Regions from separate parts of the Cytobacillus oceanisediminis genome, predicted to be linked through region 1. Evidence: riboswitches for the same ligand, from Rfam matches in the RefSeq annotation. Region 1 holds a riboswitch; the other holds the start of a gene.
The links. A riboswitch is a leader RNA that binds a small molecule or an ion and turns the genes downstream of it on or off. The one in region 1 is predicted to bind S-adenosylmethionine.
Positions count from the first base shown of each region.

Region 2: another riboswitch for S-adenosylmethionine. It lies ahead of IRB79_RS24900 (O-acetylhomoserine aminocarboxypropyltransferase/cysteine synthase family protein); the one in region 1 lies ahead of IRB79_RS05175 (LLM class flavin-dependent oxidoreductase).

Region 1 is NZ_CP065511.1:985,154-989,581, forward strand. It holds gene IRB79_RS05160 (SGNH/GDSL hydrolase family protein) at 1-122, opposite strand, end outside; gene IRB79_RS05165 (ABC transporter ATP-binding protein) at 230-1,156, shown strand; gene IRB79_RS05170 (ABC transporter permease) at 1,149-2,147, shown strand; SAM riboswitch class I at 2,265-2,368, shown strand; gene IRB79_RS05175 (LLM class flavin-dependent oxidoreductase) at 2,478-3,527, shown strand; gene IRB79_RS05180 (ATP-grasp domain-containing protein) at 3,543-4,428, shown strand, end outside.
Region 2 is NZ_CP065511.1:4,931,381-4,935,808, forward strand. It holds gene IRB79_RS24895 (methionine ABC transporter ATP-binding protein) at 1-217, opposite strand, end outside; SAM riboswitch class I at 372-475, opposite strand; gene IRB79_RS24900 (O-acetylhomoserine aminocarboxypropyltransferase/cysteine synthase family protein) at 615-1,931, opposite strand; SAM riboswitch class I at 2,018-2,119, opposite strand; gene IRB79_RS24905 (hypothetical protein) at 2,171-2,509, opposite strand; gene IRB79_RS24910 (MFS transporter) at 2,652-3,923, opposite strand; gene IRB79_RS24915 (thioredoxin family protein) at 4,076-4,384, opposite strand; gene IRB79_RS24920 (toprim domain-containing protein) at 4,401-4,428, opposite strand, start outside.

The DNA.
Region 1 (4,428 bases):
GCTAATATTTCCGCTTGAGGCGGGCTGGTAACATCCATATAGGCACTGGCAAGGCCATACCCAAAAAGAACTGTCAGCGCAAGGGATAAGGTGAAAAATAACGGCCACATCCATTTTTTCATCGTTTGACCTCTCCTTCTAATGTAATTGTATCTAAATTTTTCTCAAATTGAGTATTTAAAAGAGTCATTGTTCGAAGATTTAGTTAGAATAGAAAAAGGGTGATGCTATGAGCTTAAAGCCGACAGTTCTATTGGAAAATGCAACGAAAATCATTGGAAAGAAAACGATTATTGATAATATATCATTTGAAATTTATCCAGGAGAAGTATTTGGGTTCCTGGGCCCTAATGGCGCCGGGAAAACCACCACGATCCGGATGCTCGTCGGGCTCATTAAGCCAACGTCCGGAAAGATTCACATCTGCGGTTTTGATGTAAGAAAGCAATTCGTTCAGGCGATGCAGCGCCTTGGTTCTATCGTCGAAAATCCCGAGCTGTATAAGTATTTGAGCGGCCGCGAAAACCTGCAGATGTTTGCGCGAATGCTGCCTGATGTGGATGAAGAACGGATACAGGAAGTCATTGATCTGGTTGATCTGACCGCTAGAATTGATGATCAGGTTCGGACCTATTCATTAGGAATGCGTCAGCGTCTTGGTATTACACAAGCATTGTTAGGCCGCCCGGATGTGCTTATATTGGATGAGCCTACGAATGGCTTGGACCCGATGGGAATAAAAGACCTTCGAACATTTATCAGGAAGCTGGTCGATGATACGGGCCTTTCGGTGCTCGTATCCAGTCATATTTTAAGTGAAATCGAATTGCTGGCGGATCGTGTGGCTATTATGAGCCATGGGAAAATCGTGAAGGTCGGCAGCGTAAGCGATTTAGTTGGTGCACTGTCATCTGGTGTGGATTGGAGAGTCAGTGATTCTGCTCGTGCACTTGCTATTTTACAAGAATCCCAGTATGTCCAGGCTGCAGAACTATACGATGACCATACTATACACACTCTTATGGATGAAAGCAAAACCTCAATTCTGAATGAGGCTTTAATGAAGGCGGGTATTGAGGTATGGACGATCGAAAGGAAAGTGCAGACATTGGAGGACCTATTCATCAGTTTGACAGGAGGCGATCATATTGTCTAATCCGAATATGGTTGGACTGATTCGTAATGAAGTGATGAAAATTGCTTCCAAAAAACGCCTGGCGGTTGTCAGCGTTATATTAGTCATTCTGGTCTCGATGTTTACATATGCACAGTACCGGGAGATACAGGAGAAAATAGAAAAGCAGGGCACTCTGGACTGGCGGGTGGAGCTTCAGCAGGAGATTGTCGACCGGCAAAATCGGCTCGCATCGAGTGGAATCCAGGACGAGTTCAGACAGTTCCTTGAATTTGATCTGAAGCAAAAGCAGTACTATCTGGACAACGATATCAACCCAAACTATCCTGGAGCCCCTACGTTTATCCGCATCTTTTTCTCACAGGGAGTCACACTTGTCCTGCCTTTATTCATTATTATTATAATGGCTGATATTGTGAGCGGGGAATATAATGATGGCACCATCAAAACATTACTGTCCCGGCCGGTTAAACGATGGAGAATCCTGATGGCTAAATGGCTGACGGTTTTGCTGTATACCTCCATGCTGATGGCGGCAACCGTGATTGTTTGTTATGGGGTTTCAGGAATCGTGCTCGGATATGATGGATGGACCGCCCCAATTTTGACCGGATTTCAAGCTTCTGCATCTGGTGAATTTTCAACGGAATACATCCATACTCTGCCGATGTGGGAATACTTGCTGATGTCAGTTGGACTTGCCTGGGTAGTAACAGCGGTTGTTGGAACCATAAGCCTCATGATATCAGTTCTAGTCAAAAATACAGCGACTGGAATAGGGGCGATGATGGCCGTGTTAATCGCAGGCACTCTGCTATCTTCTATCGGTTCGAGCTGGACGAGTTCCAAGTATTTAGTGAACTTGAACTTTGATCTGATTAACTATTTAGAAGGCCAGGCTCCGCCGATTGAAGGGATGTCCCTGCCGTTTTCGCTGACCGTTCTCGGGGTTTGGACGGCCGCCTGCCTGGCTGTGGCGTTTTGGAATTTTACTCAGAAGGATATGTATTAAGAGGGTCATTTTTCAAGGCTAATCTTACCAATATTTAGAGTTCAGAAATAATTGATTGACAATTGGATGAATTTAAATTATTATCGCTTTAAATAATTAAAAAGTTGAATATTTTTCTTCTTATCCAGAGAGGTGGAGGGACTGGCCCTTTGAAGCCTCGGCAGCAGGTTCTGATGAATACTGTGCCAATTCCAGCAAGCGTATCGCTTGAAAGATGAGAAGAGGGTTTATCAAACTCTCTTCTTAGGAGGAGAGTTTTTTTATTGTTTGTAAATCCAACTTAATTTATGCGAAAAGTAGATATTTAAAATGCAAGAGGAGAGAAGAAAAATGAAATATGGTTTCTGGCTGCCGATTTTTGGAGGCTGGCTGCGAAATGTGGATGACGAAAAGATGCCGCCAACCTTTGAATATGCTAAAAACGTCATTCAGTCGGCTGAAAAATGGGGATACTCGACTACGTTAATAGCTGAATTATATTTAAATGATATTAAAGGACCGGACCATGATTCTCTTGAAGCATGGTCCACGGCAGCCGCACTTGCAGCCGTGACGGAAAAAATTGAAATTATGACCGCGATTCGCCCTGGTTTTCATAATCCTGCTGTAGCAGCAAAAATGGCAGCCAATATTGATCAAATCAGCAGCGGACGTTTTACTCTTAACGTTGTTTCTGCCTGGTGGGCCGAAGAAGCCCGTCAATATGGCGGCATTTTTACAGAACATGATGAGCGGTACGCCCGTACTGAAGAGTTCATTGATGTTCTAAAAGGGTTATGGACAGAAGAAAACTTCAATTATTCTGGCCAATTTTACGACTTAAACGATACGAAGCTTGCTCCGAAGCCAGTTCAAAGACCTAACCCGATTCTTTATGCAGGCGGTGAAAGTGAAAAAGGCAAGCAGACCATCGCAGAAAAATGTGATGCTTATGTTATGCACGGCGGAACGGTTGAAGAGATTGAACGGAAAATAGGAGAAATGAAGGCACGGCGTGAACAAACGAACAATGCGCCATTCAGTTCTTTCGGAATGGCAGCTTATGTTATTTGCCGTGATACAGAAGAAGAGTCTCTTGCTGAGCTTGAAAAAATCACGACCGTAAAGGATTCCAGCGGTTACGCAGGCTTTAAGGACTTCACGACAAAATCACAATTAGAGCAGCAGATTCAGCTGCAGGATTACTCTGTCTCTAACAGAGGTTTGCGGCCAAACTTAGTAGGAACACCAGAGCAAATTGCTGATCGAATCCTGCAATATGAAGAAGCTGGACTAGACCTGCTATTATTGCAATTTTCACCTCAACTGGAGGAAATGGAACGCTTCGCAAAGACGGTTATGCCATTAGTGGAACAAAAACGCAGTTTAATAAAGAGCTAGAAAGGGGCCGGAATAATGACCAAGGTATATGTAATACATGAAAATAGTGAGTGGACAGTCCATTTGACAAAAAGGCTGGAGGAACTGGGTGTTCCTTATGAAGAATGGCATTTAGACGAAGGGACGTTAGATTTATCTGCAGAACCGCCAGAAGGAATCTTCTATAGCCGGATGAGTGCTTCTTCTCATACTCGTGATCATCGTTTTGCAGCTGAATTTTCCGGACAAGTATTGGCCTGGCTAGAAGCACATGGCCGTACAGTGTTAAATGGAACGAGCGCTCTCAAGCTGGAAGTTAGTAAGGTCTTACAATACTTGGAGTTAAACAAATCTGGTGTCAGGACTCCAAAAACGATTGCAGCGGTGGGAAAACAAAATATTATTAATGCAGCTGAAGAATTTGCAGGAAAGCCGTTTATCACGAAACATAACCGAGCCGGTAAAGGCCTGGGTGTTCAATTATTCCATAGTATTGAAGCTTTAAAAGCTTATGTGGAGGGACCTTCCTTCGAAGAGCCTGTTGATGGTATTACTCTTATTCAGGAATACATTCAATCTCCTGAAAGCTATATCACCCGCTGTGAGTTTGTAGGGGGCAACTTTGTTTATTCCGTCAGGGTTGATACTTCGGAAGGATTTGAACTTTGCCCGGCGGACGCATGCCAGATTGGCGACTTATTCTGCCCGGTAGGAGAAGAGGTTGAAGAGAAGCCTAAATTCCAGATCATTGAAGATTTTGAGGACGAAATTTTAGAAAAATACAAAGAGGTTCTGGCCAGGAATCATATTCAAGTCGCTGGAATCGAATTTATCAGAAATGCTGAAGGTAATATTTACACTTATGATATTAATACAAACACAAACTATAATTCTGATGCAGAAGCGAAAGCTGGAAAATATG
Region 2 (4,428 bases), 1.4 Mb from region 1:
TTATCTTTGAAACTTCATTTCCTGCAACTGTTACACTGCCCTGGGTAGGAAGCTCTAACCCATTCAGCATGCGGATCAAGGTACTTTTACCTGCACCGCTATATCCGATAACTCCGAAAATTTCTCCCTCTTTCACCTCCAGGTTTACATCATCAACTGCTTTTACCTGGCCATTTTTTGAAGAGAAAACCTTCTGTACATCTTTTATAGAAATCAACGTGAAATGTCACCTCTTTAATCGAAAGATACAGATTATAATTAATAGACTGCTCATATTCCCCTATTTTTTACTCCTTATAAGCTTTCATGCGCTAAAAGCAAAAATGCCTTTCTGCACATGAGCAGAAAGGCATTAAAAAATTAAGTCCTTTCTCTCATCTGTCAAAGCTATGCTTTGAGTGAATTGGCACCATTTCAACTAATTGACGGTTGCCGGGCTTCATAGGGCACTTCCCTCCACCTCTCTTGATAAGAGCGTAACGTTCTATATTCAATTATTGCTTTAAATAAATTTAGCAGTTTTTAATTACGTTTGCTATCGTATCATAGCCATCAAAAAGGTGTCAACGAAGAAATTTTAAACTTTCGGAAAAAAATGAATGGTAAATTTTCCTTTATGCTTTTGCAGCAAGCGATGTGATGCCTGCAGCTGCTTCTATTGCCTGTTCCAGATCCTCAATCAAATCTTCCGCATTCTCGATTCCGATAGAAATCCGAATTAGATCTTCCGGCACTCCTGCAGCTTTTAAACCTTCTTCATCCAGCTGCTGGTGAGTGGTGCTTGCAGGGTGGATAATCAGGCTCTTTGCATCCCCTACATTAGCCACGTGTGCCCATAGCTGCAGGTTATTGATTAGCTTGGCTCCAGCCTCTCTTCCGCCAGATATTCCAAACACAGCCACAGCGCCTGCTCCTTTAGGCAAATATTTATTTGCCAATTCTTTGTCCGGATGGCTTTCATGACCTGGATAAAGCACCCAATTAACGGCTGGATGCGCCTCAAGGTATTCCACTACTTTTTTTGTATTGGCAATGTGTTCCTTCATTCTCACATGCAAAGTCTCAAGCCCCAATGTAAACTGAAATGCACTTTGCGCACTCATCGCAGGCCCTAAGTCTCTTAACAGCTGAACGCGTGCTTTGATAATATAAGCCGCCTCGCCAATTGCTTCGCTATAGACAATATCATGGTAGCTCGGATCCGGCTTTGTAAAGCCCGGGAACTTAGGGGAATTCCAGTCAAATTTTCCGCCGTCTACAATAATTCCTCCCATTGTTGTTCCATTGCCGAGCAGCCATTTAGTCGCAGAGTGTATAACAATGTCAGCACCATGTTCGATAGGCCTGCAAAGATAAGGTGTAGCAAAGGTGTTATCGACAATAAGCGGCACACCATTCTCATGTGCAATTGCTGCGACCTTTTCAATATCCAGAATTTTTAAGCTCGGGTTTCCAATCGTTTCCGCAAAGATGGCCTTTGTTTTATCTGAAATCGCGTTACGGAAATTTTCCGGATCTTTTGGATCGACCAGTTTCACTTTAATTCCATACTTGGGAAGTGTGACTGCAAACAAATTATAAGTACCGCCATATAAATTGGACGCAGCAACAATTTCATCGCCTGCTTCAGCTATGTTTAATATGGCAAGAGTAATGGCAGACTGTCCGCTTGCAAGAGCCAATGCACCAACTCCTCCTTCGAGCAAGGCCACTCTTTCCTCAAATACACTTACAGTCGGGTTATGTATCCTGCTATAAATATATCCTGGCTCTTTAAGAGCAAAGAGATCTGCAGCGTGATCTGTATTCTTGAACTGGTAAGCATTATTCTGGTAAATCGGTAACGCCCTTGCACCAGTTACAGGGTCAGGCTTCAGTCCCCCATGCACTCCAATTGTTTCAAAACGGTAATTTTTTTGTTTGTCAGTCATTGCTTTCTCTCCTCTATAAAAATTTTAGTATTTCTTATCGAAGAGCTGAAAAAACCCTCTTCATAAGAAGAGGGCTGTATCGTCTCTTCTTATCTACCAGAGCATCCCGCTCTGCTGGATTTAGCACCGTGTACTTTACCGGTTGCCGGGCTTCGCTGGGCCAGTCCCTCCGCCTCTCTTGATAAGAATATTCAGTTAATTAATATTAAAACGATATTATCATACTATTAAAAAAACGGTCAAGTATTGTGATATGAAATTTTCCCTAAACAGAAAAAAGACTCGAGGAGCAATTTTTTTCTAAAGGTGGTATCCATCATTATTTTATTTTGGGAAAGTGCATCTCTTAACTTTAACTCTCCTGAAATCAGTGACAGCACAGCTTCATCAGAGCCCAAGATCTCCACATCAAAATGGCTGGTGTGACTTACCTTCCGGATTTCCCCATTCGAAACCATCAGAGGAATGCTTATATTTCCCGCCTTAATAAGCAAAGAGAAATTTGATTTTCTTAAAAAGTATCCAAGATGCCCTTTAGCCTTTAATTCCCGGATAAATACATCAGGTAAATCCTTCACAGCCTCACCTCTTTTAATGGGTCTATCATCTTTAATATTCAGTAAGGAAGATCTTCAATCCTTTATTTTTCATTCGACAAATACAGAAAGACAATGCCTGTTTATTAGGCATTGTCTTTCATTTCCCGAGAAATATGTCAGATTATACTATTTTTACAGAAGGCGCTTCAGCTTTTGTCTTATTATAGCTTCTGAAAACAAAGAAAAAATAGAGAGAGCCGATCAAATATAAAGAAGCAGTAATCGTGAATACGAGTGCATATCCCCAATAATCTCCATATCTCATGACGATTCCTGTTGAAACAGGCCCCATTACAGCCCATCCCAGATTGAAAACCATCTGATTGACGGAGTTTGCCAGTCCTTTCATCGAATCATTTACCTTAGACATCATTAGCGACATTTGTATAGGATTTCCAGCATTCATTAATGCCTGCCGGAACAAAAAGCCGATCGCAGCAAGCCAAAGATTCTCTGTATAAGCAGTTAAAAGCAGAAAAGGAAGTGACATGAGCTGCAGGATTACAACTGCTTTGACTTCTCCCACCTTCCTTACCACAACCGGGCCGATAATCATAGCAAAAGCAGTGGCAGCCTGCCCTAATGAAATAATAATGCCAATGGCTGAATTGGAAGCTTCAAAACGGTCTGCGAAGTATAAATTCAGATAAGGGATAACCAGTCCTGCTCCAATTCCTATTAGCAGCTGCGCAAAAGCAAACATGGCGATAATTTTGACGCCTTCATTTTTAGCGGAAAGGTTTTTGAGCGAAAAATCCTTTAAGCCTCTTACATCGTTTCTATCTTTGGGAGCTTCTGCGAAACGCAAGATAGGGACAAGGCCTGCTATGAAGAAAACACTTGCAATCAGAAGGGTAATGCGGATGCTGGTGAGCTGATCCACAAATAAAGAAAATACATCCGTTAAGATGCCTCCGCTTAAGTTACCGATTACATTTGCACCCGTCATAATGGCAAAATGGATGCTGAATAAATGAACCCTTTGGTCAGCCTTTGAATTCTCAGCCAGCCATGGTATGCCGGATACTTGCAGAAATGCTGTTGTCAGCCCTGTAAGAAAAGCAAATAAAATCAGGAGTTCCTGCAATTCAACCATACTTCTGAAAAGCATAACGACACCCGTAGCAACAGCCCCAAACAGCATCGCTCTTTTTCTGCCAAATCGGTCGCTGGCGATCCCTGCCGGCACAAGAATCAGTGCTGTGGCGAGAGCAGTCATGGATATGATTTGCCCATTAACACTTTCGGTGTAGCCGAGCTCCCTTATGTAGAAATTATAGATTACCATGAATATCCCAAAACCTATTTGTGTAAGGATATTCGCCATAAAGGCCAATTTTATATTGTGGTTATAGCCTTTAAATTGGCCAGTCCACTCCTTGTAAAATGCCATCCGGATCCCTTCCTGCACTGTGTGATTATTTCGATTCCCTAAGTATCATACTCTTTCGGAGGGGGTTTGTAAATATATTTTGAATATTGAAAAGGCGGATTTCAATGTTTTTAAACATGCAAAAAACCAGGCAGCTTTGCTCCTGGTTTTTCTCAATAGATGCTTCTGATTCTATCCAACAAATAGGGAACTGACCGGAATGCATATAATTTTTCTTGTAAATTTCCTTCCTTAAAGATGAGGAGACAAGGTACGCTTTCTACTCCCCATTGTTCAGCCAATTGCGGCATATAATTTAAGTCCGCTTTCCCAATCTTTTGATCAGGCAGCAATTGTTCAGTAACTGTCAGCATCTTCCCAGCCATCTGACAGGTTCCGCACATAGGCGTGTACAAATAGATAAGGGCCGTTTCTTGCCCGTTAACCGCTTCCTCAATCTCCAGCTGCGACCATTCCTGCATTTTATCATCCTTACTTTTATCTGTCTAAATATTGTGTATAAACG